4 regions of the Diaphorobacter sp. JS3050 genome follow, and region 2 is predicted to be linked to each of the others. Evidence: predicted binding sites of a transcription regulator. Region 2 holds the regulator's gene; each other region holds the start of a gene.
The links. The regulator FNR, encoded in region 2, switches genes on or off when oxygen is low (the NO sensors DNR and NnrR bind a similar motif). The targets are predictions, from matches to a motif close to TTGATNNNNATCAA.
Positions count from the first base shown of each region.

Region 1: ubiM (5-demethoxyubiquinol-8 5-hydroxylase UbiM) is a predicted target of FNR. The motif match lies at 4,154-4,167, and genes of this name have one in related genera.
Region 3: HND92_RS11220 (type IV pili methyl-accepting chemotaxis transducer N-terminal domain-containing protein) is a predicted target of FNR. The motif match lies at 3,332-3,345, and genes of this name have one in related genera.
Region 4: HND92_RS11660 (cation-transporting P-type ATPase) is a predicted target of FNR. The motif match lies at 4,466-4,479, and genes of this name have one in related genera.

Region 1 is NZ_CP053553.1:90,704-97,752, reverse strand. Features, by position in the region: gene HND92_RS00405 (tripartite tricarboxylate transporter substrate binding protein) at 1-525, opposite strand, end outside; gene HND92_RS00400 (LysR family transcriptional regulator) at 656-1,585, shown strand; gene HND92_RS00395 (acetoacetate--CoA ligase) at 1,619-3,709, opposite strand; gene HND92_RS00390 (DUF6139 family protein) at 3,823-4,062, opposite strand; gene ubiM (5-demethoxyubiquinol-8 5-hydroxylase UbiM) at 4,235-5,500, shown strand; partial or broken gene HND92_RS00380 (sensor domain-containing diguanylate cyclase) at 5,588-6,595, shown strand; gene HND92_RS00375 (radical SAM protein) at 6,674-7,049, shown strand, end outside.
Region 2 is NZ_CP053553.1:1,272,609-1,279,657, forward strand. Features, by position in the region: gene ccoO (cytochrome-c oxidase, cbb3-type subunit II) at 1-133, shown strand, start outside; gene HND92_RS06275 (cbb3-type cytochrome c oxidase subunit 3) at 148-285, shown strand; gene ccoP (cytochrome-c oxidase, cbb3-type subunit III) at 315-1,229, shown strand; gene ccoG (cytochrome c oxidase accessory protein CcoG) at 1,314-2,756, shown strand; gene HND92_RS06290 (FixH family protein) at 2,818-3,096, shown strand; gene HND92_RS06295 (hypothetical protein) at 3,173-3,460, shown strand; gene fnr (fumarate/nitrate reduction transcriptional regulator Fnr) at 3,502-4,245, opposite strand; gene hemN (oxygen-independent coproporphyrinogen III oxidase) at 4,417-5,799, shown strand; gene HND92_RS06310 (sulfite exporter TauE/SafE family protein) at 5,803-6,522, shown strand.
Region 3 is NZ_CP053553.1:2,331,968-2,339,016, forward strand. Features, by position in the region: gene HND92_RS11210 (aldehyde dehydrogenase family protein) at 1-1,362, shown strand, start outside; gene HND92_RS11215 (DUF2889 domain-containing protein) at 1,438-1,998, shown strand; gene HND92_RS11220 (type IV pili methyl-accepting chemotaxis transducer N-terminal domain-containing protein) at 2,409-3,251, opposite strand; gene moaA (GTP 3',8-cyclase MoaA) at 3,398-4,534, shown strand; gene mobA (molybdenum cofactor guanylyltransferase MobA) at 4,595-5,230, shown strand; gene glp (gephyrin-like molybdotransferase Glp) at 5,257-6,615, shown strand; gene HND92_RS11240 (thioredoxin family protein) at 6,698-7,033, shown strand.
Region 4 is NZ_CP053553.1:2,423,938-2,430,986, forward strand. Features, by position in the region: gene nrdR (transcriptional regulator NrdR) at 1-348, shown strand, start outside; gene aroC (chorismate synthase) at 425-1,525, opposite strand; gene HND92_RS11645 (CBS domain-containing protein) at 1,619-2,074, opposite strand; gene HND92_RS11650 (O-acetylhomoserine aminocarboxypropyltransferase) at 2,173-3,486, shown strand; gene HND92_RS11655 (alpha/beta fold hydrolase) at 3,486-4,307, shown strand; gene HND92_RS11660 (cation-transporting P-type ATPase) at 4,652-7,049, shown strand, end outside.

The sequences.
Region 1 (7,049 bases), 1.2 Mb from region 2:
CAGCTCGCCCATGAGCTGGTAGCCGGCCGAGCCGGCGCCGAAGTTCACCTTGCCCGGGTGGGCCTTGGCATAGCTGACCAGCCCCTTGAGGTCGGCAAACGGCGCCTGCGGGGCCGTGGCCAGCATGGCGGGCGAACGCATCATCATGGTCAGCGGCGCAAAGTCCTTCACCGGGTCGTAGGGCAGCTCCTTGAACAGCGCCGCGTTCACCGCCAGCGTGGAGTTGCTGCCGATGAAGACGGTGTAGCCGTCGGCCGGGGCCGAGAGCACCTGCTTGACCGCGATGAAGCCGTTGGCGCCGGGCTTGTTCTCCACCACCACGGACTGGCCCGTGAGGTCCTGCAGCTTGCGCGCAAAGTAGCGCGCCGAGGTGTCGGTGCCGCTGCCGGGCCCGAAGGGCACGACGAACTTGAGGGTCTTGGACGGGAAGGCCTGCGCCTGCACGGCGGGCGCAAGGGCAGCGCCCAGGGCCACGAGGCTGGCGCCCGCCAGGGCGCGCAGGGTGGTTCTGCCGTGGAATGCCATGTGCAATGCCTCCTTGGAGTCTCTGCTCCGCTACGGTGCCCCGCAAAGGGGTCGGAGTTGGCACTCTAGGCAGCACCTTGCATGCTGTCTAATATTAAAAGTTTAGATTTCAATACTTTTTTCATATCGCATGAACCTCCGGCAACTCAGCCAGTTCGTCGCATTGGCGGAAACCGGCAACTTCCACCGCGCGGCCGAGCGCCTGCACATGGCGCAACCGCCCCTGTCGGTGTCCATCCGCAAGCTGGAGGAGGAACTCGGCAGCCCCCTGTTCGAGCGCACCACCACGGGCGTGGTGCTCACCCCGGCCGGCGAAGCCATGCTGGGCGACGCCCGCCGCGCGCTGTTCCACGCCCAGCAGTGCCGCCAGGCGGTGCAGGACGCGCGCGAGGGCGAAGGCGGGCTGCTGCGCCTGGGCATCATCGGCTCGGCCACCTATGCGCTGCTGCCGCAACTCATCCCCTCGCTGCGCCAGCGCTATCCGCAGATCGAGTTGGAGCTGAGCGAAGCCACGTCGTCCGAGATCCTGGAGGGGCTGGTGTCGCGGCGCTTCGATGCCGGCCTGCTGCGCTACCCGGTGCTGGACCCGAGCGGCTTCGAGCTGCTGCCGCTGGACCGCGACGACTTCGTGCTGGCCGTGGCCGAGAGCAGCCCGCTGGCGCAGCGCGACGCCATCGCGCTGGCCGAGGCCGCGCACGAGCCCTTCATCATGTACCCGCAGCACAAGGTGCCCAGCCTCTCGGCCCTGGCCATGATGCGCTGCCAGTTCTCTGGCTTTTCGCCGCGCGTGGCGCAGGAGGCGATGCAGGTGCAGACCATCATGAGCCTGGTGGCTTCGGGCCTGGGCGTGGGCCTGGTGGCCAGCGTGGCGCGGCAGGTGGTGCCGCGCGGCGTGAAATGCCTGGCGCTCACCGACAACCCGCCGGGCTTTCACGTGGGCATTGCGCTGGCGCGCCTGGCCAGCGGCACCAGCCGCGTGGTGGAGCGCTTCACCGAGCACGCGCTGCGCTTTGCCAGCGTGCCGCGCGTGGAAGGCGAGAACTGGGACAAACCGGGCTGAACCGCCCGTCCATCAAGCGCGAGCAGCTATCTTTTATGAAGCAACCGCCGTCGCACGGTGCCGCGCAAAGTCCACGTACCACGCCAGGCAGCCGGGGTTGGCCATGGCGTCCGGGTTGACCACCTTGTCCATCGACTGGCCCAGCAGCAGCTTCTTGACGGGCAGCTCCTGCTTCTTGCCGCTCAGCGTGCGCGGCACCTCGGCCACCTGCACGATTTCGTCGGGCAGGAAGCGCGGGCTCAGGCTGGCGCGGATGGCGTCGTTGATCCGCGCGCGCAGGCCGTCGTCCAGCACCAGGCCGCTGCGCAGCACCACGAACAGCGGCATGTAGCTGGCGCGGCCCAGGTATTCCAGGTCCACCACCAGGCTGTCGAGCACCTCGGGCAGGGCCTCGACGGCGCTGTAGATCTCGCTCGTGCCCATGCGCAGGCCGTGGCGGTTGATGGTGGCGTCGCTGCGGCCGTAGATCACGCAGCCGGGGTGGGCGCTGGAGCCGATCTCGATCCAGTCGCCGTGGCGCCAGACGGCCCCGGCCTCGGGCCCCAGATCCCCGCCGCCGGGCCTGCGGCCATGCCCGGGCGGGTACATCTCGAAGTAGCTGGCGCGGTAGCGCGCGCCATCGGCGTCGCCCCACAGGAACAAGGGCATGGACGGGATGGGCTGGGTGCACACCAGTTCGCCCACGGCGTCCAGTACCGGGCGGCCCTGCTCGTCCCAGGCCTCGACGGCTGCGCCCAGCATGCGGCACTGCATGCGCCCGGGCGTTTGCGGCAGCTCGCGATTGCCGCCGATGAAGGCGCCCGCGAAGTCGGTGCCGCCGGAGATGTTGCACCACCAGACCTGCGGCACGCCCGCGCTGGCCAGGAGTTGCGATCCCCACCGCTGCACTTCGGCAGGCAGCGGCGACCCCGTGGAGCCCAGCACGCGGATCGCCGACAGATCGCCGCAGGCCGCAGGGGTGATCCCGGCCTTCATGCAGTGGCCGTAGAACGCGGCGCCAGCGCCGAAGAAGGTCACGCGCTCCTCGGCCGCCATGCGCCACAGCACTGTCCAGTCGGGCCGCTCCTTGCTGCCGCCGGGGTTGCCGTCGTACAGCACGCAGGTGGTGCCGCCCAGCAGGCCGCCGACCTGGGCGTTCCACATGATCCAGCCGGTGGAGCTGTACCAGTGGAAGCGCTCGCCCAGGGAGTTGGGCGCGTAGCTGCAGCCGATGTCGTTGTGCAGCACTGCCAGCTGCAGCATCACCAGCATCATGCCGCCATGGCCGTGCACGATGGGCTTGGGCAGGCCGGTGGTGCCGCTGGAATAGACGATCCACAGCGGGTGGTCGAACGGCAGCCACGCCGGTTCAAAGGCCGCAGTCTCTGCATCATTTCGGGCGATAACGCTTGCGTAGCAAGCGGTATCAGCTACTGTTTTTGAAGCATCCAGATTGCTCACCAGCACCACGTGGCGCAGCGTGGGCAGTTGCGCGCGCAGTTCCGCCAGCACGTCGCAACGGTCATGGTCGCGCCCCCCATAGGTGACGCCGTCCACGGCCAACAGCACCGTCGGTGCGATCTGGCGGAAGCGGTCCAGCACCGCGTGCGTGCCCATGTCGGGCGCGCACAGGCTCCACACCGCACCGATGCTGGCGCAGGCCAGGAAGGCGACGATGGTCTCGGGGATGTTGGGCAGGTAGGCTGCCACGCGATCGCCGGGCTGTACGCCTTGGGCCCTCATGTGCAGCGCCAGCGCCGCCACCTGCCGGCGCAGCGCGGGCCAGGACAGCTCGCGGCGCTCGCCGCGTTCGTTGCGGCCGATGAGGGCCGGCTGGCCCGCGGCCTGTGCGGCGCCCACATGGCGCAGCACCTGGCGCGCGTAGTTCACCTGTGCGCCGGGGAACCACTGCGCGCCGGGCATCACGTTCTTTGCGAGTACCGCGCTGTGCGGCGTGGGCGACTGCAGGTCGAAATAGTCCCAGACGCTCTGCCAGAAGGCGTCCAGATCGGTGGTGGACCAGCGCCATAGCGCGTCGTAATCGTCAAAGCGCAGGCCGTGCTGCGCCTGCAGCCCATCCTGGTAGCGGCGTATCTGGGGCGCGTAAGGCGGGTGTGTTGGGGGGATGTTGTGGTGTGTCTCCATGCGCACAGCCTAGCGCGATCGCGGTCGCCGTGCGCGCCACGCACGTGACAACTTGCCGGCCGCACCTTGCCGGTCGCACCTGGCCGGCGGCACCTCGCCGGCCGCACCTGGCCTCAGCGCCGCGGCTGCTCCGTCACGCTGGTGATGGCATAGCCCTTGTCGCGCAACTGCCGTCCGGGCTCGGGAATACCAAGGTCGCTCCAGTGCGCCTGGGTTTCGTCCCGTTCCACAGCGCGGTGCTCGCAGTTCCAATCCGTATTGATGGCCTCCTGCGGTATGGGCTTGCCCTCGGGCACGGCCAGATGGGAATAACGCCCCTCGGCTTCGGATCGGCGGTAGATGTCCACGCGCATGTCGGGTCCTTTGCTTGCTGGTTGCAGGGTTCTCCACTGTAGTGAGACCATCGCCCGCCCGGCGTAGGAAGCGGCCGCATGGCCGCCGTGCTTGACGCAAGGCAAGATCGCCGCTTTCCGCCCTGCCGACAATTGCCCGCTGTTGCCACTGCCGGCGGCCTGTTTCTGAATCATGACAACACAAGACGTTTCCTCTCAGCGCAGCGACGTGCTCATCGTGGGTGCGGGGCCTGCCGGGCTGTCGCTGGCGGCCTCGCTGGCCCAGGCTGGCATGCAGGTCACGGTGCTGGAGCAGCAACCCGTCTCCACGCTGGCCGCGCCCCCGGCCGACGGGCGCGAGATCGCACTCACCCACCCCAGCGTGGCCACGCTGCAGCGCATCGGCAGCTGGCGGCGCCTGGCCGCGCACGAGGTCGGCCTGCTGCGCGAGGCGCAGGTGCACGACGGCCCCGTGGGCCAGCGCGGGGCCATGCAGCTGCATGCAGGCGGCAGCGGCGTCCAGCATTTGGGCTGGATCGTGCCCAACCACGCGCTGCGCCGCACGGCCTACGAAGTGGCCGCGCACACGCCCGGCGTACGACTGGTCACCGAGGCGCGCGTCACGCGCGTGGCCGTCACGCCCGCGCATGCCGAGCTGGAATACACCGACACCCGCAACCTCGACGCAGCGCCCCTGCGTCTGCAGGCCCCGCTGCTGGTGGCTGCCGACAGCCGCTTTTCCGCCACGCGGCGCCAGTTGGGCATTGGCGCGGCCATGCACGACTTCGGCCGCACGGTCATCGTCTGCCGCCTGCGCCATGAGCTGCCCCACCACGAGGTCGCGCACGAGTGCTTCGGCTACGAGCAGACGCTGGCGATCCTGCCGCTGCCGGGCGACCTGGTCGATGGCGCGCCGATGTGCTCGGCCGTGGTCACCACCGGCGCGGCGCATGCGCAGGAGCTGCTGGCACTGCCCCCTGAGGCATTCGCCGCACGCGTGCAAGCCCAGTTCAAGGACCGCCTGGGCGCCATGCGGCTGGTGGGCGAGCGCCACGCCTACCCGCTGGTCGCCGTGTATGCGCACCGCTTCGCCGCCGCGCGCTGCGCGCTGCTGGGTGACGCGGCCGTCGGCATGCACCCGGTGACGGCGCACGGGTTCAACATGGGGCTGGCGGGTGTGGACAGCCTCACGCGCACTCTCACCCAGGCACGCGAGCGCGGCGCGGACATCGGCGCCGCCAGCGTGCTGGAGGGTTACGCGCGCGGCCATCACCGCCACGCCTGGCCGCTGTACCAGGGCACGAATGCCATCGTGCGCCTGTACACCGACGACCGGCCGCTGCCCCGCCTGCTGCGCCAGGTGGTGCTGGCGGGCGCCAACCGGCTGCCGCCCCTCAAGGGCGCCATCGTGAGCCAGCTCACAGGCCGGCGCCCCGCCTGGCCCAGCGCCGCACCTTAGCGCGCACACCGTGATCCAACTGGAGGGGCAGGCGTTCGCTGCCTGTCCCGGCCTGCGTCCTGCGGCACACCCACCCATAATGGCCGCATGGACAACCTGTTGGACCATCTCAGCGAGACCGTCACCCGCGCACGCACCGTCGAAGAGCTCACCCGGCCGCTGCTGGAGCTGCTGGAAGACATCACCGGGTTCGAATCCACCTACCTCACGGTGGTGGACCTGGAGCGGGGTGTGCAGCGTGTGCTGTACGCGCGCAACACGCGCCAGGTGCAGATCCCGGAGGGACTGCGTGCCCTGGCACGACACGTTGTGCAAACGCGCGCTGGACGAGGGCCGACCCTTCACCGCCGACGTGGGGCAATGCTGGGGCGATTCGCAGGCCGCCGCGGCGCTGGGCATCCAGACCTACGCCAGCACACCGGTGCGCATGGCCGACGGCCAGCTCTACGGCACGCTTTGCGCCGCCAGCGACGAGCGCCAGGAGCTCACTTCACAGGCGCGCAACGCGCTGACGCTGTTCGCGCGGCTCATTGGCCAGCAGGTCGAGCGCGAGCAGCTGCTGCAGCAATTGCTGCAGGCCAATGCCCGGCTGGCGGCCTATGCGGCGACCGATGCCCTTACCGGCCTACCCAACCGCCGCGCGCTGCGCGAAATGCTGCACCAGCAACTGGCGCAAGGCGCGCGCCAGGGCACGGCGGTGCTGATCGCCTTCATGGACCTGGACGGTTTCAAGGCGATCAACGACACCTATGGCCACGAGGTGGGCGACCTCTTCCTGGCCGACATGGCCGATCGGCTGCGCGGCGCCGCGCGCGCGCAGGACTTCGTCGCACGCTACGGGGGCGATGAGTTCGTGGCCGTAGGCCCAGGCCCCGCGCCCGGCCCGGCGCTGGAGGCGGCCCGCCAGGGGTTCGGCCAGCGCCTGGCACAGGCCAGGCGCGGGCGCTTTGGCGGGGCGGACGCCCCATCGACTACGCCGGCGCCAGCGTGGGTGTGATCGCCGTGCGCCCCAACGGCATGACGGCCGACGAGGCGCTGCGCGAGGCCGACCGCGCCATGTACGCCGCCAAGAAGGCGCGCCGCGCCGTGCGCTGAACAAGTCCCCGCAGGGGCATGCGCGGCAGGGGGCCGGGATAATCCGCCGCTCTGCCAGCCCCCTCCACCCCTTTGCCCATGCCCGCAGCCCTGCCCCGCGTGCTGTCCGTCATCCCGCCGATGACGCAGCTCAACACGCCCTACCCCTCCACCGCCTACCTCACGGGCTTCCTGCGCTCGCGCGGCGTGGCCGCCTTCCAGGAAGACCTGGCGATCGCGCTGGTGCTGCGGCTGCTCTCGCGCGACGGTCTGGCGCAGGTCGCCGAAAGAGCGCGGGCCCTGCCCGCAAACGCGCAGAGCCCGGCGGTGCAGTTCTTTCTTGCACAGCAGGAGCGGTACCTGGCCACCGTCGGCCCAGCCATGGCCTTTTTGCAGGGGCGCGACAGCACCCTCGCGCACCGCATCGTGGGCCGCCACTACCTGCCGGAGGGGCCGCGCTTCGCGGCGCTGGACG
Region 2 (7,049 bases):
GAAGGCATTGCGCACGGTCGGCGTCCCGTATACGGATGAGGAGATCGCCAGCGCCGCCGAGCAGGTCAAGGGCAAGACAGAGATGGATGCCGTGGTGGCCTATCTCCAGGTTTTGGGCCGTGCGCTCAAGTAATTGAGGAACTGGTCATGGACATCACCACCATGCGTATCGTGGCCACGCTGGCGTCGCTGGCGTGTTTCGTGGGCATCTGGTTCTGGGCCTTCATGCGCCGCAACCGGGCCCGGTTCGAGGAGGCAGCACAGTTGCCCTTCGCCGAGGACTGAAGAAGTCTCCACAAGAAAAGAGATAACCCATGAGCGATTTCACGAGTAACTTCTGGTCCTTCTACGTGGCCGGAATCACCATTATCGGTATCGTGGCCTGCGGCTTGCTGCTGTGGATCACGTCCCGCAAGAAGGTCGAGGCTACGGCCGACAACACCACCGGTCACGTCTGGGACGAAGACCTGACGGAAATGAACAACCCCATGCCCCGTTGGTGGATGTGGCTGTTCATCATCACGCTGGTATTCGGTGCTGGCTATCTGGCTGCCTATCCCGGATTGGGGACCTTTAAGGGTAAGTTGGGCTGGACGCAGCTGGGCGAGTACCAAGCCGAAGTGGACAAGGCTAACGCAGAGTTGCAGCCCCTGTATGCGCGGTTCGAGGCCATGCAGCCCCAAGAGATGGCGGCCGACACAGCGGCCATGGCAATTGGTGAGCGTCTGTTCATGAACAACTGCGCGCAGTGTCATGGTTCCGATGCCCGCGGCAGCAAGGGCTTCCCCAACCTGGCCGACGGTGACTGGCTGCACGGCGGTGCGCCTGATCAGATCCAGAAGACCATCCACGATGGGCGCATTGGCGTCATGCCTCCCATGGCGGCCGCCGTGGGCTCGCCGGAAGATGTGCGCAACCTCGCCCACTATGTCCTGAGCCTGTCGGGAAGCCCGCATGACTCCCTGAAGGCGTCTATGGGCAAGTCGAAGTTCACTGCGTGCGCTGCATGCCACGGGATGGACGGCAAGGGCAATGTGGCCCTGGGTGCCCCTAATCTGACGGATGACATCTGGCTGCATGGCTGGGGCGAAGCTGCCATCACCGCTATGATCAACAATGGCAAGACCAACGAGATGCCTGCCCAAGCGGGCAAGTTGACCGATGCACAGATCAAGGTGTTGACGGCATACGTCTGGGGTTTGTCCAATAAGGCCGGCGCCCCGCGCTGATGCTCCCTGTGCGGCCGGCTCCCCGTCGAGGGGCGCCGGCCGTTTTGCGTTTTGGAAGTTGCACTTCCTTTTTGAGATTCCACCATGAAGCCAGCCGAAGGTCAGCCCCGTAAGGTGATTCCTATCACGCCAGTGGGGGCCGAAAGTTCGCAGACCGAGGTCATTTCGCTCTATGAGGCGCAAAAGAAAATCTATCCACGCTCGATAAGTGGAGTGTTCGCCCGTTGGCGTTGGGCGATGGTGTTTCTGACACAGCTGGTTTTCTATGGCCTGCCATGGCTGGAGTGGGGCCAGCGCCAAATGGTGCTCTTTGACCTCGGAGCACGCCGTTTCTATATTTTTGGTTTGGTGCTTTACCCGCAGGACTTCATTTATCTGACGGGTTTGCTGATTATTTCCGCGCTGTCGCTTTTTCTGTTTACCGCAGTGGCGGGACGCCTGTGGTGCGGCTTCTCCTGTCCCCAGACCGTATACACGGAAATGTTCATGTGGATCGAGCACAAAGTCGAAGGCGACCGCAGTGCCCGTATGCGCCTGGACAATGGTCCGTGGACATTTGAGAAGATCTGGAAAAAATCTGTCAAGCAAGCCATTTGGATTGCGGTCGCGTTCTGGACCGGCTTCACCTTCGTGGGCTATTTCGTTCCGATTCGCGAGCTGGGGGAAGAGTTGCTGGCCCTGCAAGGAGGGTGGCAGATATTCTGGGTGATCTTCTATGGGTTGGCCACGTACGGCAACGCAGGATTCCTGCGCGAGCAGGTGTGCAAATACATGTGCCCTTATGCGCGTTTCCAAAGCGCAATGTTCGACAGGGACACGCTGGTCGTCTCTTACGATCCCGAGCGCGGCGAGCCTCGCGGGCCCCGTAACAAGATGGTAGACCACAAAGCTGCGGGACTGGGTGACTGCATCGATTGCACGCTGTGTGTCCAGGTCTGCCCAACGGGTATCGATATTCGCAACGGACTGCAATACGAATGCATTGGTTGCGGTCTCTGCGTGGACGCTTGCAATACCGTGATGGATAAGATGAAGTATCCGCGCGGGCTGATTCGTTTCTCGACGCAGAACGGCGTCAAGAACCACTGGACCCAATCGCAAATGCTCAAACGCGTGCTGCGACCCCGTGTGTTGTTCTATTCAGCGGTGCTGGTGGTGTTGTGCATCGGCATGCTGGCCAGCTTGGTGGTACGCACCCCGTTGAAGGTGGACATCGTGCGCGACCGCGCTGCGCTCTCGCGCATCGTGGCGGGAGGCAAGCTGGAAAATATCTACCGGCTGCAGATCATGAACGCCACGGAGGGGGCGCAGCGCTACACCATCAGCGCCCACGGCATGGAAGGGCTGGAAGTGGCGTCCGAGACCGCAATTGACATCGGACCGGCGGAATCCCGATGGGTGGTTGTCCGTCTTCAAATTCCGTATGGCTCAGCATCTCCTGGATCGCATACGGTGTATTTCGATATTCAAGCGCAGGGTGATAAAGCCCAAGTGGCAGAGAAATCCGTGTTCCTTGTACCCCGCTGAAGGCGGTCGTGGAATGCAAATGAACAAGCTGTGCTCATAAATGAGCGAGGAGTTGGTATAAATGCCGAGTAATTCCCCCATGAATCTGGAAGACGCAGGAAAGCCTTGGTGGACGTTTGGCCATGTCTGGCTTGTCATCGCGGGGCCGGTGATTGTCATCATTGCGGGCTTCGTGACCCTCTGGCTGGCCGTGAGCCAACCTGACCCCGTCATCGCGGAAGACTATTACCAACGGGGATTGAACATCAACGAGACCCTGAAGGAGTCTGGGGGCGACATGACGCCTGCCATGAAGGGGCGCAACCATGCAGCTACTCCGCTGGAGGATCAACCGCGCTGACCGGCAGGGCGAGTCCTCTTTGCATGCCGGAGAACAGATGCTAGGCTGTCAACTACACCTGCTAGGAGATGGGCGAATGTGGATGCAACGATTGATGTGGATCGCGTGGCCGGCCTTTTTGATGGCGGGCGTCATGGAAATGGTGGTGTTCGCCTTCGTGGATCCAGAAGCGCTGCAGTGGTTTGATCAACCCCTGCATCTCTCGCGCGAAGGTGTGTATACCATCGCCTTCTTCACGTTCTGGTTCGTACTCATGGCTTCCAGCGCATTGACGACGCTGTTGTCACTCTCGCCCTTTGAGTTGAATCGCTGCCCCGTGCCCAAAGGGGCGCGGCCGGCTGATTGCGCCAAATACGTTTCCTGATCTTTCCGCCGATCAGTTATGAATGAGCAAAAAACCGAGGCTTAATGGCAGGCTTGCTGGCTGTTGACAATTCGCTTCAGCGCATCGGTATCGACGATGCGCACATGGCGCTGTTTTACTTCCACAATACCTTCTTCCACGAACTTCGAAAACGTGCGGCTGACGGTTTCCAGTTTCAATCCCAGGTAGCTGCCGATCTCTTCGCGTGTCATGCGCAGCACCAATTCGGATTGTGAGAAACCCCGGGCATGCAAGCGTTGTACGAGATTCAACAGGAATGCGGCAAGGCGTTCCTCGGCACGCATACTCCCCAGCAACAGCATGACCCCATGCTCGCGAACAATCTCGCGGCTCATGATCTTGTGCACATGGTGCTGTAGTGCCGTTACTTCGCGCGACAACTCTTCAATACGATCGAAAGGCATGACGCATACTTCGGCGTCTTCAAGCGCTACCGCATCGCAAGTGTGACGGTCGCTCACGATGCCATCCAGGCCGATGATCTCGCCCGCCATTTGAAAACCTGTCACTTGGTCGCGACCGTCTTCGGTGGCGACACAGGTCTTGAAGAATCCGGTGCGGATGGCAAAAAGGGATGTGAAGGGTTCACCGTTCCGGAAAAGCGTGCCGCCACGCTTGATCTTGCGTCGTACAGCAACAATGTCATCGATGCGCTTGAGTTGCTGGTCGTCCAGACCCACGGGCATGCACAGCTCACGCAGATTGCAGTTTGAGCAGGCAACTTTGATGGTCTGGAGATTCGTATGCATGGGAACCCTGTTCATGGCTTGAGCTTACCTCTGAACGGCTGGGAGACATGGAATGCCGTAGGCCGTTGGACGACTTTGAGCCGAAGTCAAATTGTCGCCACAAGGACCTTATGGGCGCTTGATCAACGTCAAGGACTCATGGGGGACTCTACGGCACAGTGATATGAAAGTGCAAGGAATCCCGTCATGACCGTTGTTACAACAGAGCTCCTGCGTCGCTTTGACGTCCCAGGGCCGCGCTACACCTCTTATCCGACTGCTGATCGTTTTGTCGAGGCTTTTGGCGAGCGGGAATACATCCTTGCGCTGCAGCAGCGTCGCGTGGGGTCGGTAGCCAAGGCGATGCCTTTGTCGCTTTATGTCCACATCCCGTTTTGTGAATCGCTGTGCTATTACTGCGCGTGTAACAAGATCATTACCCGGCATCCAGAGCGGGCAGAGGTCTACTTGCGTTACCTCAGCCGTGAGATCGACCTGCATACGGCGCACTGCGGTGTGGGTCAGCATGTGAGCCAGCTGCATTTCGGCGGAGGCACGCCTACTTTTCTGACGGATGACGGTTTGCGCGAACTGATGGGCATGCTGAGGCGCAGTTTCGTCCTCGTTCCGGGGGGGGAGTACTCCATAGAAGTGGACCCCCGGACCGTGGATGAAGCGCGGCTGGGATTGTTGGCGGAGCTGGGTTTCAATCGCCTGAGCTTTGGCGTGCAGGATTTCGACCCTGAAGTACAAAAGGCCGTGCACCGCATTCAGCCTGCCGAAAAGGTGTTCGCGTTGGTCGATGCGGCTCGCAAGCTCGGGTTTGAATCGGTGAACGTGGATTTGATCTACGGGCTGCCGCGACAGACACCGGAGTCGTTTGATTGCACCTTGGCGCAGGTAGCCGAGCTGCGGCCAGACCGGATCGCGCTGTATGCGTACGCTCACTTGCCAGAACGCTTCAAGTCGCAGCGACGCATCATCACGGCCGAGTTGCCCATGGCTTCGGCCAAGGTGTCCATGCTGGCCCGGTCACTTGATGTGTTCCAGGAAGCCGGCTACGTCTACGTGGGCATGGACCATTTTGCGCTGCCTGACGATGCGCTGGCGGTGGCCAAGCGGCAAGGCAGGCTGCACCGCAATTTCCAAGGCTATAGCACGCAGCCCGATTGCGACCTGATTGGTCTGGGCGTTTCTGCCATCGGGCGCGTGGGCGCTACTTACAGCCAAAATGTGAAAACGCTGGACGAGTATTACGACTGCATTAACCAGGGGCATTTGCCTGTGGTGCGCGGGCTGGCGTTGACCAAGGACGACTTGGTGCGCCGCGCAGTCATCATGGCGTTGATGTGCCAAGGTGAATTGCTGTTTGAGCCGTTGGAACAGTCCTGGCTGATTGATTTCCGCAGTTATTTCGATGCGGAATTACAGCAACTGCAAGAAATGGCGGCTCAGGGCTTGGTGAAAATCAGTGATGAGGGCGTTGAAGTCACGCCCATGGGATGGTATTTCGTGCGCGGCGTGGCCATGGTGTTCGACAAGTATCTACAGGCTGACCGTAACCGCGCTCGCTTTTCCCGGATTATTTGATCCATGCTGTGGGCGCTGGCCACGACGGCCTTCCTGATGGGGCTGATGGGAGGGGCTCACTGTTTGGCGATGTGTTCTGTTCCCTGCGCGGCGCTTACGGGGCTGGGTGGCACGCCGGACGCCACCCACACCATTCAATGGGCGTCCCGCCGCGGAATCCTCCAACGGGTAGCGCAGTTTCACGTGGGGCGCCTGATTGGCTACGGCGCCGCAGGGGCGGTGGTTGCGCTGGCTATGGAGCAACTCGCATGGCTGGGGCAAAGCACCTCGGCATTGCGCCCCCTTTGGACGCTGATGCACGTGCTCATCCTCGCGTGGGGCGGGATGATGATGGTGCAAGCGCAGCAGCCCTTGTGGGTTGAGCGGGCGGGGCGTGCTGCCTGGGCGAAGGTCAAGCCCTTGGTCTCTCGGCCTGGCGGGCTCCTGACCGCGGGTGTGGCCTGGGCGCTCCTGCCATGCGGCCTGCTGTATACCGCACTGTTGACTGCCGCACTCAGCGGAAGCGTGCTCCGCGGAGCCTTGTGCATGGTCCTGTTTGGCGTGGGAAGTGGTGTATGGCTGGTGTTGGGGCCGTGGACATTTGGCCGCATTCGCGCTTGGATCGGCGTGAAGGGTGGGGCGTGGGGGTCTCGGCTGGCAGGTGGTGTGCTTTTTTCCCTGGGTGCATGGGCGCTATGGATGAAGGTTGTCCATGGGCAGCCGGCGCCGTGGTGCGTGCCCTGAAAACAGCGTTTTGTGGAGCCACAGCGGCTCTGCGAAGCATGCCGTGGCAAGCCAGTGGTGCACACTGAGACGCTCAGGTGTGACGTATCGCTGTCAGATCTCTACCAGCGGAAGTGACGAGTCTGTTCTCATCGACGTGGAGAAATCCAGCTACGCATCGCTGCCTTACTGGATGCGCCATCGTGCGTATGAGGGCGCGCTGCGTGTCGGCGTGATTGCCGAAGGACTGGGAAACGCCCGAACCACGCCAGGATATTTGCCATCGGTGCGACGACTACCAAGGTCTGCTCTGTGCCTTGCAGATGGGTGGGTTGCGCGCGCTGGCCGCGGAGCGCCGGATTTTCTGAGCAGGTATTGAGGTCACTGGCACTCACCCGGAGCGAGGGCGCAAGCGATTACCGGAGAAAAGGTGTCTGCGAATGCCACCGGACCGGCATCCTGAACCGGGGGTTCAGGTGGGCGAGGGCAGCCAGGCGTTGGGTTCATCTGACGCGAGATGATCACGCTCACCGGGCGATGTACCAAGC
Region 3 (7,049 bases), 1.1 Mb from region 2:
TCCGACGGCCAGCCGTACGACGAAATCCAGCGCGGCACGGCCGAGGACATCGATGCCGCCGTGCATGCGGCGCAGCAGTGCTACCACAGCGTGTGGCGCAAGCTGGCCCCGGCCGAGCGTGGCAGGCTGCTGATGCGGCTGTCCGCCAAGATCACCGAGCATGCCGAGGAGTTGGCCGCCATCGAGCAACGCGACTGCGGCAAGCCCACCCGGCAGGCACGGGCCGACGCACACGCCCTGGCGCGCTATTTCGAGTTCTACGCCGGCGCCTGCGACAAGCTGCACGGCGAGACCATTCCCTACCCCGACGGCTTCAGCGTGTTGACCTGGCGTGAGCCGCATGGCGTGACCGGCCACATCGTGCCGTGGAACTACCCCATGCAGATCTTCGGGCGCTGCGTGGGCGCCGCACTCGCGGCCGGCAACGTGTGCGTGGTCAAGCCGGCCGAGGACGCCTGCCTGTCCCTGCTGCGCGTGGCCCAGTTGGCGGTCGAGGTGGGCTTCCCTGCCGGCGCGCTGAACATCGTGACCGGCTACGGCCACGAGGTCGGCGACGCGCTGGCGCGCCACCCCGGCATCCAGCACATCAGCTTCACCGGCAGCCCCAAGGTGGGCACGCTGATCCAGCAGGCCGCCGCCGAGCGCCACTGCCCGGTCACGCTGGAGCTGGGCGGCAAGAGCCCGCAGATCGTCTTTGCCGACGCCGACCTGGACGCCGCCGTGCCCGTGCTCGTGAACGCCATCGTGCAGAACGCCGGGCAAACCTGCTCGGCCGGCTCGCGCGTGCTGATCGATTCCCTGATCTACGAACCGCTGCTGGAGCGCCTGTCAAAGGCCTTCGAGGCGCTGCGCGTGGGCCCCGCCGCCATGGACCTGGACCTGGGGCCGCTGATCCGCCAGAGCCAGCAGCAGCGCGTGTGGGATTACCTGTCCGATGCGCAGGTGGCTGGCATTCCCCTGGCCGCGCAGGGCACCGTGGTGGACGAAGCGCCCGACACGGGCTTCTACCAGGCCCCCACCCTGCTGCGCGACGTACCGGCGCAGCACCGCCTGGCGCAGGAGGAAATCTTCGGACCCGTGCTGGCCGCCATGCCCTTCGACGACGAAGACCACGCCGTGGAGCTCGCCAACGGCACGCCCTTTGGCCTGGTGGCGGGCGTGTGGACGCGCGATGGCGCGCGCCAATTCCGCATGGCGCGGCGCATTGCCAGCGGCCAGGTGTTCATCAACAACTACGGCGCAGCCGGCGGCGTCGAATTGCCGTTTGGCGGCGTGAAGTCCAGCGGACACGGACGCGAGAAGGGTTTCGAGGCGCTCTACGGCTTCACCACCCTCAAGACCGTGGCCATCCGCCACGGCTGATCCCTGCGAGCCGCGTGCCCTGCGGTGCCCCGCCAGTGCTCGCTTGGCCGCTGATACGTTTCCCATCTCGACCCCATGCCTCTGTCATCCCCTGCCCCCCGCACTGCCCGCCATGTCCGACGCGTCACCTACCAGGGTTACGAGCGCGAGGACGGGCTCTGGGACATCGAGGGCGAGCTGCACGACAGCAAGCCGCAGGACCTGCCGTCGCTGCGCTACCCGGACGGCGTGCGCCGCGCGGGCGAACCCATCCACCACCTGTGGCTGCGCGTCACCGTGGACCGCGACCTGGTGGTGCGCGCCATCGAATCCGCCATGGATGCCCATCCCCTGGCGGGCTGCACACAAGCGCAGCGCGCCCTGCAGGCGATGGTGGGCTGCAGCATGGCGCGCGGCTGGCGCCAGTCCATCCAGACCCACCTGGGCGGCGTAGCCGGTTGCACCCATCTGCGGGAACTGCTGTTCAACCTGGCCACGGCCACGTTCCAGACGATTCACGCCGCATTCCAGAATGAAGGCGACGAGCCGCCGCGCCACCTGGGCCAGTGCACGGGTTGGGACTTCAGCGGTCAGGGAGTGAAGGAGCACTACCCGCAGTTCTACGGCCGCGCGCCGCGCACGCCGAAGGCAGCCTGATCGGCAATCGCTCCCGATTCAATAGCTGTCCGCGCTTGCTGCACGGGCGCTAGAGGCACTTTTTGCCCATAGGCCTGATTGAGATCGACCGCATGTGCTGGCGCGCGGCTCAGGTTCACCATCCGGCCACTCGCGGAGGATGAATAGCGCTTGAACGGCTCGGCCCGACGGACGGCCTGCGCCAACCCCTGGTTAGCCAGCCCCTGGTTAGTAGAGCGAGTGGAGAGTGGCGTGGCACATCCGCCGGGGACTCGCGACTGGGCGGTCGAGCCAGGGCCGTGTCCCGCGCGCCACAGCTGCTGCCCAGCAGGGCAACCAGCCCAGCCACGTCGGCCTTCCCTCCCCCGGAAAAGCGGTGCAGCCGGGCGCCGCGCCGATGAGACACGCAGTTGCTCTTGTGGCCGCAGGGGTCAGCCCAGCACGTCCTGCAGGGCCACCTCGTACAGCGAAGTCAAGCTGTCCGTAACCTCCAGCAGGCGCTCGCTGGTGGTGGCCACGTTTTCCAGGCCGCGCGGGTCTGGCTGGCGCTTGAGGGCGGCCTCGAAAAACACCCACTGCGCCTGGCCCAGTTCCAGTGCCGAGCGGATGGCCGGGGTGGAGATGGGCGCCTTGTTCAACTGCGCGAGGGCACGCTGGAACTCATCGGCGTCGCCCGTCATCTGCTCGCGCACCGTGCGGCTGTCAAGGCCGGCGGCCAACAGCTCATAGTTCTTGGCCAGGCGCTGCGACAGCATGCGCTGGCGCCCGGCGGTGTTGACCAGGCGTGCCGTGGGCGCCTGGGCCAGGCGCTCGAGGGCCTCGGTGGTGGTGTTGGCGGCAGCCAGCATCTGGTCAGCCTGGGCCGACACGGCCTGAAAGCCCTCCTTCGTCGGCGCCTGGGCCGTGAGCGCGTCCAGGCGGTCCGCGTTGCTGCGCACGTCCGCCAGCAGCCGCGCCACCTCGGGCGGCCAGCTCTGGCGGTCCATGTCCTCAAAGCCGGAATGTACCTGCCGGCGGGTGTGTTCCAGCGCATCGCGGGCGCGCGCGGCACCCACGTTCAGGTACAGCTGGCCGTAGACCTTGGCGGTGCGCTGGGACAGCGCCCGAAAGCGCGCCGTGCGGTTGATGGCCGTGGCCAGGGCCATGCGCGCCTGGGCCGACAGCGGCAGGGCCGGCACCAGCAACACGGTGGCCAGCGCGCGCACCGCGGTGCGGCGGCCGCGCCGGCAGGCGGCGACGGAGGAAGGGGTGGGGACTGGGCGTTGGTTCTGCATGCGCCGTATTCTCAAATCGCCCTCCCGCGCCCCCTATGACACTGGTCAAAGGCACCTCATGTCGCTGCCGTGACAGCAGATTGATCAACATCAATTTAGCGGGCAGCCGCCATACCCCTACGACGCCGATGGGGCACAATTTCGCCATGGCTGAACGTGTCATTCCCCTCGTGGATCAGCGCAGCAAGGTGCTGCAGCCCCCTGCGCTCCTGGCCGCGGCACCCGCTACCGGACTGCTGCAGGACACGCTCTCCCGTCCCTTGCGCGACCTGCGCATCAGCGTGACGGACCGCTGCAACTTCCGCTGCGGCTACTGCATGCCCAAGGAAGTGTTCGACAAGCACTACCGCTACCTGCCGCACAGCGACCTGCTGAGCTTTGAAGAGATCACGCGGCTGGCGCGCCTGTTCATGGCGCATGGCGTGCGCAAGATCCGCCTCACCGGCGGCGAGCCGCTGCTGCGCAAGGACCTGGAGAACCTGGTTGCCCAGTTGGCGGAACTGCGCACGCTGGAGGGCCGCATGCCCGACCTCACGCTGACCACCAATGGATCGCTGCTGGCGCGCAAGGCGCGCGCCCTCAAGGCCGCGGGCCTGCGGCGCGTCACCGTGAGCCTGGACAGCCTGCAGGACGACGTGTTCCGCCGCATGAACGACGTGGACTTTCCGGTGGCCGACGTACTCGCCGGTATCGAGGCCGCGCAGGCGGCGGGCCTGGAGCACATCAAGGTCAACATGGTGGTCAAGCGCGGCACCAACGACCACGAGATCCCGGCGATGGCGCGCCACTTTCGCGGCACCGGCATCACGCTGCGCTTCATCGAATACATGGACGTGGGCGCCACCAACGGCTGGCGCATGGATGAGGTGCTGCCCTCCGCCGAAGTCATCGCGCGGCTGCAGGCCGAGCTGCCGCTGGTGCCGCTGGCCGCGCAGTCCGCCGGCGAGACCGCCAAGCGCTGGGGCTACGCCGGCCCCGACGGTCGCCACGACCCGCGCTTGGGCGAAGTGGGCGTGATCAGCAGCGTCACGCAGGCCTTCTGCGGCGACTGCAACCGCGCGCGCCTGTCCATGGAGGGCCGGCTGTACCTGTGCCTGTTTGCCTCGCAAGGCTGGGACCTGCGCAGCCTGCTGCGCGGCAGCGCCGGCGACGTGCAGATCAGCGCCGCCATCGCCCACATCTGGCAGGGGCGCGGCGACCGCTATTCCGAGCTGCGTGCCAGCCTGCCATCCGAGACGGGCAGCGGCCAGCGGCGCATCGAGATGAGCTACATCGGCGGCTGAGCCGCCGCCGCGCCGCACGGACCGGCCCCGGCGCGGCGTTCACCACCCTTCTTCTTTCCCATGATCGACACCCACGACATCACAGGCCTCATCCTCGCCGGCGGCCGCGGCTCCCGCATGGGCGGGGTGGACAAAGGCCTGCAGAACTTCCGCGGCCTGCCCCTGGCACTGCACACGCTGATGCGGCTGCAGCCGCAGGTGGGCGACGTGATGATCAACGCCAACCGCAACCTGGCGGCCTATGAATCATTCGGAGTGCCGGTGTGGCCTGATGGCCTTGCCGACTACGCCGGCCCGCTGGCGGGCTTTCTCACAGGGCTGGAGCGCTGCGAGACCCCTTGGCTGCTCACCGTGCCCTGCGACACACCGCTGTTCCCGCCAGACCTTGCCGCACGCCTGGCCCAGGCCGCCATGCGCGAGGGCGCCGACATTGCCATGGCAGCGGCACCCGAGGCCGACGAGCGCGATGGCACCGTGCGCGTGCGCACCCAGCCGGTGTTTTGCCTGCTGCGCGTGACGCTGCTGGAGAGCCTGGTGCGCTTCACGCAGGGCGGCGGGCGCAAGATCGACCGCTGGACCGAACAGCACGCCTGCGCCGTGGTTCCGTTCGACCAGCCGGGAGACGACCCGTATGCTTTCTACAACGCCAACACCCTGGCCGAGCTGCACGCCCTGGAAGGCCTGGGCCACCGCTGAGCTGCAACCCTCCTTGCCCGTACCGCATGAAAACCATTGACCAGATCGCCGCCGAGTTGCAGGGCTACGACCCGCAGGCACTGCGTGCCGCCGATGTGAACACCTTCCTGGAGCGCCTGGTCGCGCCCGTCACCAGCACCGAAGAAGTCGGCATCTTCGACGCCCTGGGCCGCGTGCTGGCGCGGGACGTGGTCTCGCCCGTCAGCGTGCCGCCGCACGACAATTCGGCCATGGACGGCTACGCCTTCGACGGCGCCCAACTGCAGCCCGGCCAACCGCTGGTGCTGCGCCCGGTGGGCTCCACAGCCTTTGCCGGCGCCGCCTGGACCGGCACCGTGGCCGCAGGCGAGTGCGTGAAGATCATGACCGGCGCCATCATGCCGGCAGGGCTGGACACCGTGGTGCCGCAGGAGTTCACCACGGCCGAGCCCGACGGCCACATCCGCATCGCACCCGACGTGCTGCGCCGCGGCGACAACCGCCGCCTGCTGGGGGAAGACCTCATGCAAGGCCGCGTAGCGCTATCAAAAGGAGAGCTTCTAGCGCCTGCTGCTATTGGCCTGGTGGCCAGTTTGGGCCTAAAAACGGTGACGGTGTACCGCCGGGTGCGCGTGGCCTATTTCTCCACGGGCGACGAGATCCTCAGCCTGGGCGAGCCACCGCGCGAGGGCGCGGTGTACGACAGCAACCGCTACACGGTCTTTGGCCTGCTGACACGTCTGGGCGTCCAGGTGATCGACCTGGGTGTGGTGCGCGACGAGCCCACACTGCTGGAAGCCGCCTTCCGCCGTGCGGCCGCCGAGGCCGACGCCATCATTACCAGCGGCGGGGTGAGCGTCGGCGAGGCCGACCACACGCGCACCATGATGAAGCAGCTGGGCGACGTGGCGTTCTGGCGCATCGCCATGCGCCCGGGCCGGCCGATGGCGGTGGGCCGCCTTCGGCCCGAATTACAAGCCAAATCCGATCCTAACGCTCGTCCATCAAGCGTTAGCAGCTATCAAGATGGAAGCATTCAGAGTGCAGACGGCAGCAGCGTGCTGTTCGGCCTGCCGGGCAATCCGGTGGCGGTGATGGTCACCTTCCTGGCTTTCGTCCGCCCCGCGCTGCTGCGCATGATGGGCTGCACGCGCGGCGCACCGCCGCTGCTGCGCGCCGTCAGCACCGAGGCCATGCGCAAGAAACCCGGCCGCACCGAATACCAGCGCGGCCTGGTCACCACGGCCGCAGACGGCACGTTGCAGGTGCGCACCACGGGCAACCAGGGCTCAGGGGTGCTCAGTTCCATGGTGCAAGCCAACGGCCTCATCGTGCTGCACCACGGCCAGGGCAACGTGGCACCTGGCGACATGGTCGATGTGATGATGTTTGACGGCGTGATCTGACACGCCCGCGCAGCGGCGGCCGGCTTGGCCGCGTGCGCCGCAGCCCTACCCTGCCCCCATCGCCATCCTTGCAGGAGCCGCCATGCCGTTTGCCGCCACCCATCTCGCTCAGCCGCCTTCGCGTGAAACGGTGGACCAGTGGCTGGGCCCCACCGTGCTGGAGTTCGGTACGCCCTGGTGCGGCCACTGCCAGCGCGCCCAGCCGCTCATCGAGCAGGCCCTCGAGGACCGGGACGATGTGCGCCACGTCAAGGTGGAGGACGGCCCCGGCCAGCGCCTGGGCCGCAGTTTTGGCGTGAAACTCTGGCCCACGCTCGTGTTCCTGCGCGACGGGCGAGAAACGGCGCGGCTGGTGCGCCCACAGACGGCACAGAGCATCCATGAAGCGGTGCAGGGCATCACCGCCACCACTGGCTGATCACCCGCAAGGCCCG
Region 4 (7,049 bases), 1.2 Mb from region 2:
GACAAGCGCTTCACGACCTACGAACGACCGGAAGTCAACTTCCCCACGGTCGTCAAGAAGGACGGCCGCCGCGTCGAATACGACCGCGAGAAACTGCTGGGATCGTTCAAGCTGGCGCTGCGCAAGCGACCGGTGAGCACAGTGCAGATCGACTCGGCCATCGAGCGCATCGAGGAAAAGCTGCTCAACCTGGGGCAGCGCGAGATTCTGTCCAGCCGCATCGGCGAGCTGGTCATGCGCGAGTTGAAGAAGCTCGACAAGGTGGCCTATGTGCGCTACGCCAGCGTGTACCGCAGCTTCGAGGACATCGACGAGTTCCGTGCGCTGGTGGACGAAGTCCGCAAGTAAGCCGCTGCTCTCCCATTGCTCTTCTATTGATAGCTGACAGCGCCCACTGGGCGGGCGCTACAGCCGTTTTTGACCATCACCCCTGGCGGACTGCCGGAATCGGAGCCACGGCCTGCACCACGTCGCCGCATTGCGCACGGTGGCGCAGCGCATGGTCCATGATGACCAATGCGAGCAACGCCTCGGCGATCGGCGCGGCGCGGATGCCCACGCAGGGGTCGTGGCGCCCCTTCGTGATCACCTCGGTACTCTGGCCGTGGATGTCGATGGACTCGCGTGGGCTGATGATGGAACTGGTGGGCTTGATGGCCAGCGACACCTCGATGTCCTGCCCGGTGCTGATGCCGCCCAGCACGCCACCCGCGTTGTTGCTGGCGAAGCCCGTGGGCGTGAGCGAATCGCCGTGCGTGGTACCGCGCTGCGCCACGCTGGCAAAGCCGGCACCGATCTCCACACCCTTCACGGCGTTCAGGCCCATCATCACATGGGCGATGTCGGCGTCCAGCTTGTCGTACAGCGGCTCGCCCAGTCCCACGGGCACACCGGTAGCTTGCACACGAATGCGCGCGCCGCAGGAGTCGCCGGACTTGCGCAGCGCGTCCATGTAGTCCTCGTAGGCCTGCACGTCGGCCACCGGTGCGAAGAAGGGGTTGTGCGGCACATGCTCCCAGCTCTCGAACGGGATGGGCAGTTCGCCCAGTTGGGTCATGCAGGCACGAAAGCGGGTGCCGTATTTCTCGGCCAGCCATTTCTTGGCCACCGCGCCGGCGGCTACGGTGGGTGCCGTGAGGCGCGCAGACGAGCGGCCGCCACCGCGCGGGTCGCGCAGGCCGTACTTGTGCCAGTAGGCATAGTCGGCATGCCCCGGGCGGAAGCTCTGCGCGATGTTGCCGTAGTCCTTGCTGCGCTGGTCGGTGTTGCGGATCAGCAGCGCGATGGGCGTGCCGGTGGTCTTGCCCTCATATACGCCCGAGAGGATTTCCACCGCATCCGGCTCGTTGCGCTGCGTCACATGGCGGCTGGTGCCGGGGCGGCGGCGGTCCAGGTCGGCCTGAATGTCGGCCTCGGACAGTTCCATGCCGGGCGGACAGCCGTCGATCACGCAGCCGATGGCGGGGCCATGGGATTCACCAAAGTTGGTGACGCAAAAAAGGGTACCGAGTGTGTTGCCGCTCATAGGGGTGCGATTATCCCCGAGCCACTGTTACTACCAAAAAAATAGCTGCCAGCGCTTGATTGACAAGCGCTGGCAGCTATTTTGATCACCAAATCAGTTGGCCGGCCGCGATTCTTCCTGCGGCCAGTCGCGGATGTAGGCCTTGAGCAGCTTGTTCTCGAAATTCTGGCTGTCCACCACGGCCTTGGCCACGTCGTAGAAGCTGACCACGCCCATCAGCATGCGCTTGTCCATCACGGGCATGTAGCGCGCGTGGCGGCCCAGCATCATGCGGCGCACCTCGTCCATGTCGGTCTCCAGCGTGCAGGTCAGCGGCGCGTCGTCCATGGCGGTACGCACCAGCATGGTGCCCACGCCGCCACCATTTTTCGTCAGCGCCTGGATCACCTCGCGGAAGGTGAGCATGCCCACCAGGTCGCCATGTTCCATCACGACCAGCGAGCCGATGTCCTTCTCGGCCATGGCATCCACGGCGCGGGCCAGCGGCTCGTCGGGATGCACGGTGTAGAGGGTGTTGCCTTTGAGGCGCAGGATGTCGCTGACTTTCATGGGGAGTCTCCGAAGGGTTCTGCAGGCGCTGCATGCAGCCCGATAGCGAATAAATATAGCCCACAATGGCGCACAAATTCACCACTTTGGAGACATGAATGCCCGGATATTCCGACCCCGGCTTCGACACGCTGGCCCTGCACGCCGGCGCGCAGCCGGACCCCGCCACAGGTGCGCGCGCCGTGCCGATCCACCTGAGCACCTCGTTCGTCTTCGAGTCGAGCGATCATGCGGCGGCCCTGTTCAACCTGGAGCGCCCGGGCCATGTGTACAGCCGCCTGAGCAACCCCACCAACGCGGTGCTGGAGCAGCGCGTGGCAGCGCTGGAGGGCGGCGTGGGGGCGATTGCCGTGGCCAGCGGGCAGGCCGCGCTGCACCTGGCGATTGCCACATTGATGGGCGCAGGCAGCCACATCGTGGCCAGCACGGCGCTGTATGGCGGCAGCCAGAACCTGCTGCACTACACGCTGCGCCGCTTCGGCATTGACACCACCTTCGTGAAGCCCGGCGACATCGACGGCTGGCGCGCCGCCATCCGCCCCAACACCAAGCTGTTCTTTGGCGAAACCGTAGGCAACCCCGGGCTGGAGGTGTTGGACATCCCCACGGTCGCGGACATTGCGCATGAAGCTGGCGTGCCCCTGCTGGTGGACTCCACCCTCACCTCGCCGTGGCTCATCAAGCCCTTCGAGCATGGCGCGGACCTGGTGTACCACTCGGCCACCAAGTTCCTCTCTGGCCACGGCACGGTGATCGGCGGCATCGTGGTCGATGGCGGCAGCTTCGACTGGGAAGGCTCCGGCCGCTTCCCGGAGTTGACCCAGCCCTACGACGGCTTTCACAACATGGTGTTCACCGAGGAGAGCACCGTGGGCGCCTTCCTGCTGCGCGCGCGCCGCGAGGGCCTGCGCGACTTCGGCGCCTGCATGAGCCCGCACACCGCCTGGCTGATCCTGCAGGGCATCGAGACCCTGCCGCTGCGCATGGAACGCCACATGCGCAATACCGAGAAGGTGGTGCAGTTCCTGGCCAGCCACCCGTTCGTCGAGCGCGTGGGCCACCCGCTGCTCGCGTCCCACCCCAGCCACCAGCTAGCGCAGCGCCTGCTGCCGCGCGGCGCGGGCTCGGTGTTCAGCTTCGACCTCAAGGGCAACCGCGAGCAGGGCAAGACGTTTATTGAGACGCTCAAGCTCTTCAGCCACCTGGCCAATGTGGGTGACTGCCGCAGCCTGGTGATCCACCCCGCCTCCACCACGCACTTCCGCATGAGCGACGAAGCGCTCGCCGCGGGCGGCATCAGCCAGGGCACGATCCGCCTGTCGATCGGGCTGGAAGATGCCGACGACCTGATCGACGACCTCAAGCGGGCACTCAAGGCTGCGGAGAAGCAAGCGGGAAAGGCAGGTGCGTGATGTACGTGCAAGTCAACGGCGCACAGACCTACTGCTACACCGGCGGCAAGCCCTTCGATGCCGCCAAGCCCACCGTGGTGTTCATCCACGGCGTACTCAATGACCACAGCGTCTGGGCGCTGCAAAGCCGCTACATGGCCAACCATGGCTGGAACGTGCTGGCCGTCGACCTGCCCGGCCACAGCAAAAGCGCGGGCGATGCCCCTGCAAGCGTGGAGCAGGCGGCCGACTTCGTGGGCGCCCTGCTCGACGCGCTGTCCATCCAGCGCGCCGCGCTGGTGGGCCATAGCTGGGGCTCGTTGATCGCGCTGGAGGCCGCCGCACGCCTGGGCGGGCGCGTGAGCCATCTGGTGCTGGTGGGTACGGCCTATCCGATGAAGGTGTCGCCCGCGCTCATCGAGGCATCGCAGACCGACCCCGAGCAGGCGCTGCGCATGGTCAACGTGTTCTCGCGCAGCACCCTCTCGCCCCCCTCAGGCGCGGGCTTCTGGGTGTACGGCGCGGGCATGGCGCTGGGCCGCAAGGTGCTGCGCAGCAACCCGCAGGTCAATGTGTTCCACCGCGGCTTCGTCGCCTGCGACAGCTACTCCCATGGCGAGCAGGCCATCGCAGCGGTGCAGTGCCCCGTGCTGTTCGCCTTGGGCACACAAGACCAGATGACCGCGCCCAAGGCCGCGCAGGGGTTGATCCAGGCCGCGCGATCCGCGGGCAAGGACGTGCAGATCGTCCATCTGCCGGTGGGCCACCACCAGATGACCGAAGCACCGGACGCAACGCTGTTCGCCATCCGCGACTTCCTGGCAAGACGCATCCCCGCCTGAGATCGTTGCACTGCAGGGCCGGCGGTGCAGGGCATCCCCTGCAGCGCTCCCCTGCCCAATGGATGACGGGCGCCGCCGCCTCGGCAGAGGGGGATGACTTCCCCTGCCACATGCGAAACACTGGCCCCTGCTTGCCCGCGGCGACCATTTACGGCCACGTGATGCATATCAAAAACAGCATCAAATGCCCAACCAGCAAGCGCAGTCAGCTATTGTTTAAATAGCAATCGAAGGCCAATAGCGGCCACTTTCCCCGGCCTGGCACTGGGACATTGGCACGGTCCGCGCCTGCGGACCTAGACTGGGTTCACCCGACCAGTCGCGTCGTCCGGCGCCCGCCCTGCATGCACCTGCCTCCATCCACCGATGCCCGCGGCACCCCGTGGCATGCGCTGTCCGCTGGCGAAGCGCTGCGACGGCTGCAAACCGACGACCGCCACGGCCTGGCGCATGCCGAGGTGGCGCGGCGCCTGGCACGCTTCGGCCCCAACCGCCTGCCCGCGCCGCCGCGCCGACCGGCCTGGCTGCGCCTGCTGCAGCAATTCCACAACGTGCTGATCTACGTGATGCTCGCTGCCGCAGCGGTCACCGCGGCACTGGCGCACTGGATCGACACCGGGGTGCTGTTGGGGGCCGTGATCGTCAACGCCATCATCGGTTTCTTGCAGGAGGGCAAGGCCGAGTCGGCGCTGGACGCGATACGCCACATGCTCTCGCAGCAGGCCACGGTGCTGCGCGGGGGAGAGCGCCAACTGGTGGCCGCCGACCAGCTCGTGCCGGGCGACATCGTCATCCTCGCGTCCGGCGACAAGGTGCCTGCGGACCTGCGCATCCTCACGGCCCGCAGCCTGCGCGCCGACGAGGCCGTGCTGACGGGCGAGTCCGTGCCCTGCGACAAGGACGAAACCGCCGTGGCAGCCGACGCCGCTTTGGGCGACCGCCGCAGCATGCTCTACTCCGGCACGCTGGTGGCCGCGGGCACCGCTTTGGGCACCGTGGTGGCCACGGGCACGAACAGTGAACTGGGGCGCATCAGCACGCTATTGGCCCAGGTGCAGGCGAGCACCACGCCGCTGCTGCGGCAGATCGCGCAGTTCAGCCGCTGGCTGGCGCTGGCCATCGGGCTGTTCGTGCTCGCCACGTTCGCCATCGGCGTGCTCTGGCGCGCTCAGGCACCCGCGGACATGTTCATGATGGCCGTGGCGCTGGCGGCCTCGGCCATCCCCGAGGGGCTGCCCGCCATCATGACCATCACCCTGGCCATGGGCGTGCGGCGCATGGCGCAGCACAACGCCATCATCCGCCACCTGCCGGCAGTGGAAACGCTGGGAGCCGTCACGGTGATTTGCTCCGACAAGACCGGCACCCTCACTTGCAACGAGATGACCGTGCAGCGCGTGGTGACCGCCGACCATGTCATAGAGGTGACCGGCAGCGGCTATGCGCCGCAGGGGGGCTTCCTCATCGGGGGCGTGCCCATCACTGCGCAAGAACACCCTGCCCTGCAGTCCGTGGCCCAGGTGGCGCTGCTGTGCAACGACGCCGCGCTGCACGACGGTCCCCAGGGCTGGAGCCTGACGGGCGACCCGACGGAGGGCGCGCTCGTCACCCTGGCGCTCAAGGCGGGGCTGGACGCAACGGCGCTGCATGCCCGCCAGCCGCGCATCGACGCCATACCGTTCGAGTCCGAGCACCGCTTCATGGCCACACTGCACCACGACCACGCGGGGCATGCGGTGATCCTGGTGAAAGGAGCCCCCGAGCGTGTGCTGGACATGTGCAACGCACAGCGCCAGTGGCCCGCCGATGGCGCGGGCACCGATGCCCCGCTGCAGCACGACTACTGGCGCCGCGCGGCCAACGACTGCGCGGCGCGGGCGCTGCGCGTGCTGGCGATCGCCATCAAGCGCGTGCCGGCGCAGCAGCACGCGCTGCAGTTCGCCGACATGGAGGGTGGCTTCACGCTGCTCGGGCTGCTGGGCAGCATGGACCCGCCGCGCCCCGAGGCCGTGGCCGCGGTGGCCGAATGCCAGGCAGCGGGCGTACGCGTGAAGATGATCACCGGCGACCACGGCGAAACCGCACGTGCGATTGGCGCGCAGCTGGGCATCGGCCTGGGCCGCCCCGCACTCACGGGCGCCGAGATCGAGCTGCTGGACGACGCCGCCTTGCGCGACGTGGTGGCCAGCGTGGACGTGTTCGCCCGTGCCAGTCCCGAACACAAGCTGCGCCTGGTGCAAGCCCTGCAGTCCCGCGGTGAAGTCGTGGCCATGACGGGCGATGGCGTGAACGACGCGCCAGCACTCAAGCGCGCCGACGTGGGTGTCGCGATGGGCAGGAACGGTACCGAGGCCGCCAAGGACGCGGCCGCCATGGTGCTGACCGACGACAACTTCGCCACGCTGGGCCAAGCGGTGCGCGAGGGCCGGGGCATCTACGACAACGTGCGCAAGTTCATCCTGTTCATGCTGCCCACCAACGGGGGCGAGGCGCTGATCGTGTTTGCCGCCATCGCATTCGGCCTGCTGCTGCCGCTCACCGCGGCGCAGGTGCTGTGGATCAATCTGGTCACGTCCAGCACGCTGGGCGTGGCGCTGGCATTCGAGCCTGCGGAGGACGACGTCATGCGCCGCCCTCCCCGGCCTCCGCAGGAAAAGCTGCTGTCCGGCCTGTTCGCGTGGCGTGTGCTCATGGTGGCGGTTTGCATGGCGGCGGCTTCGCTCGGGCTGTTCCTGTGGGAGC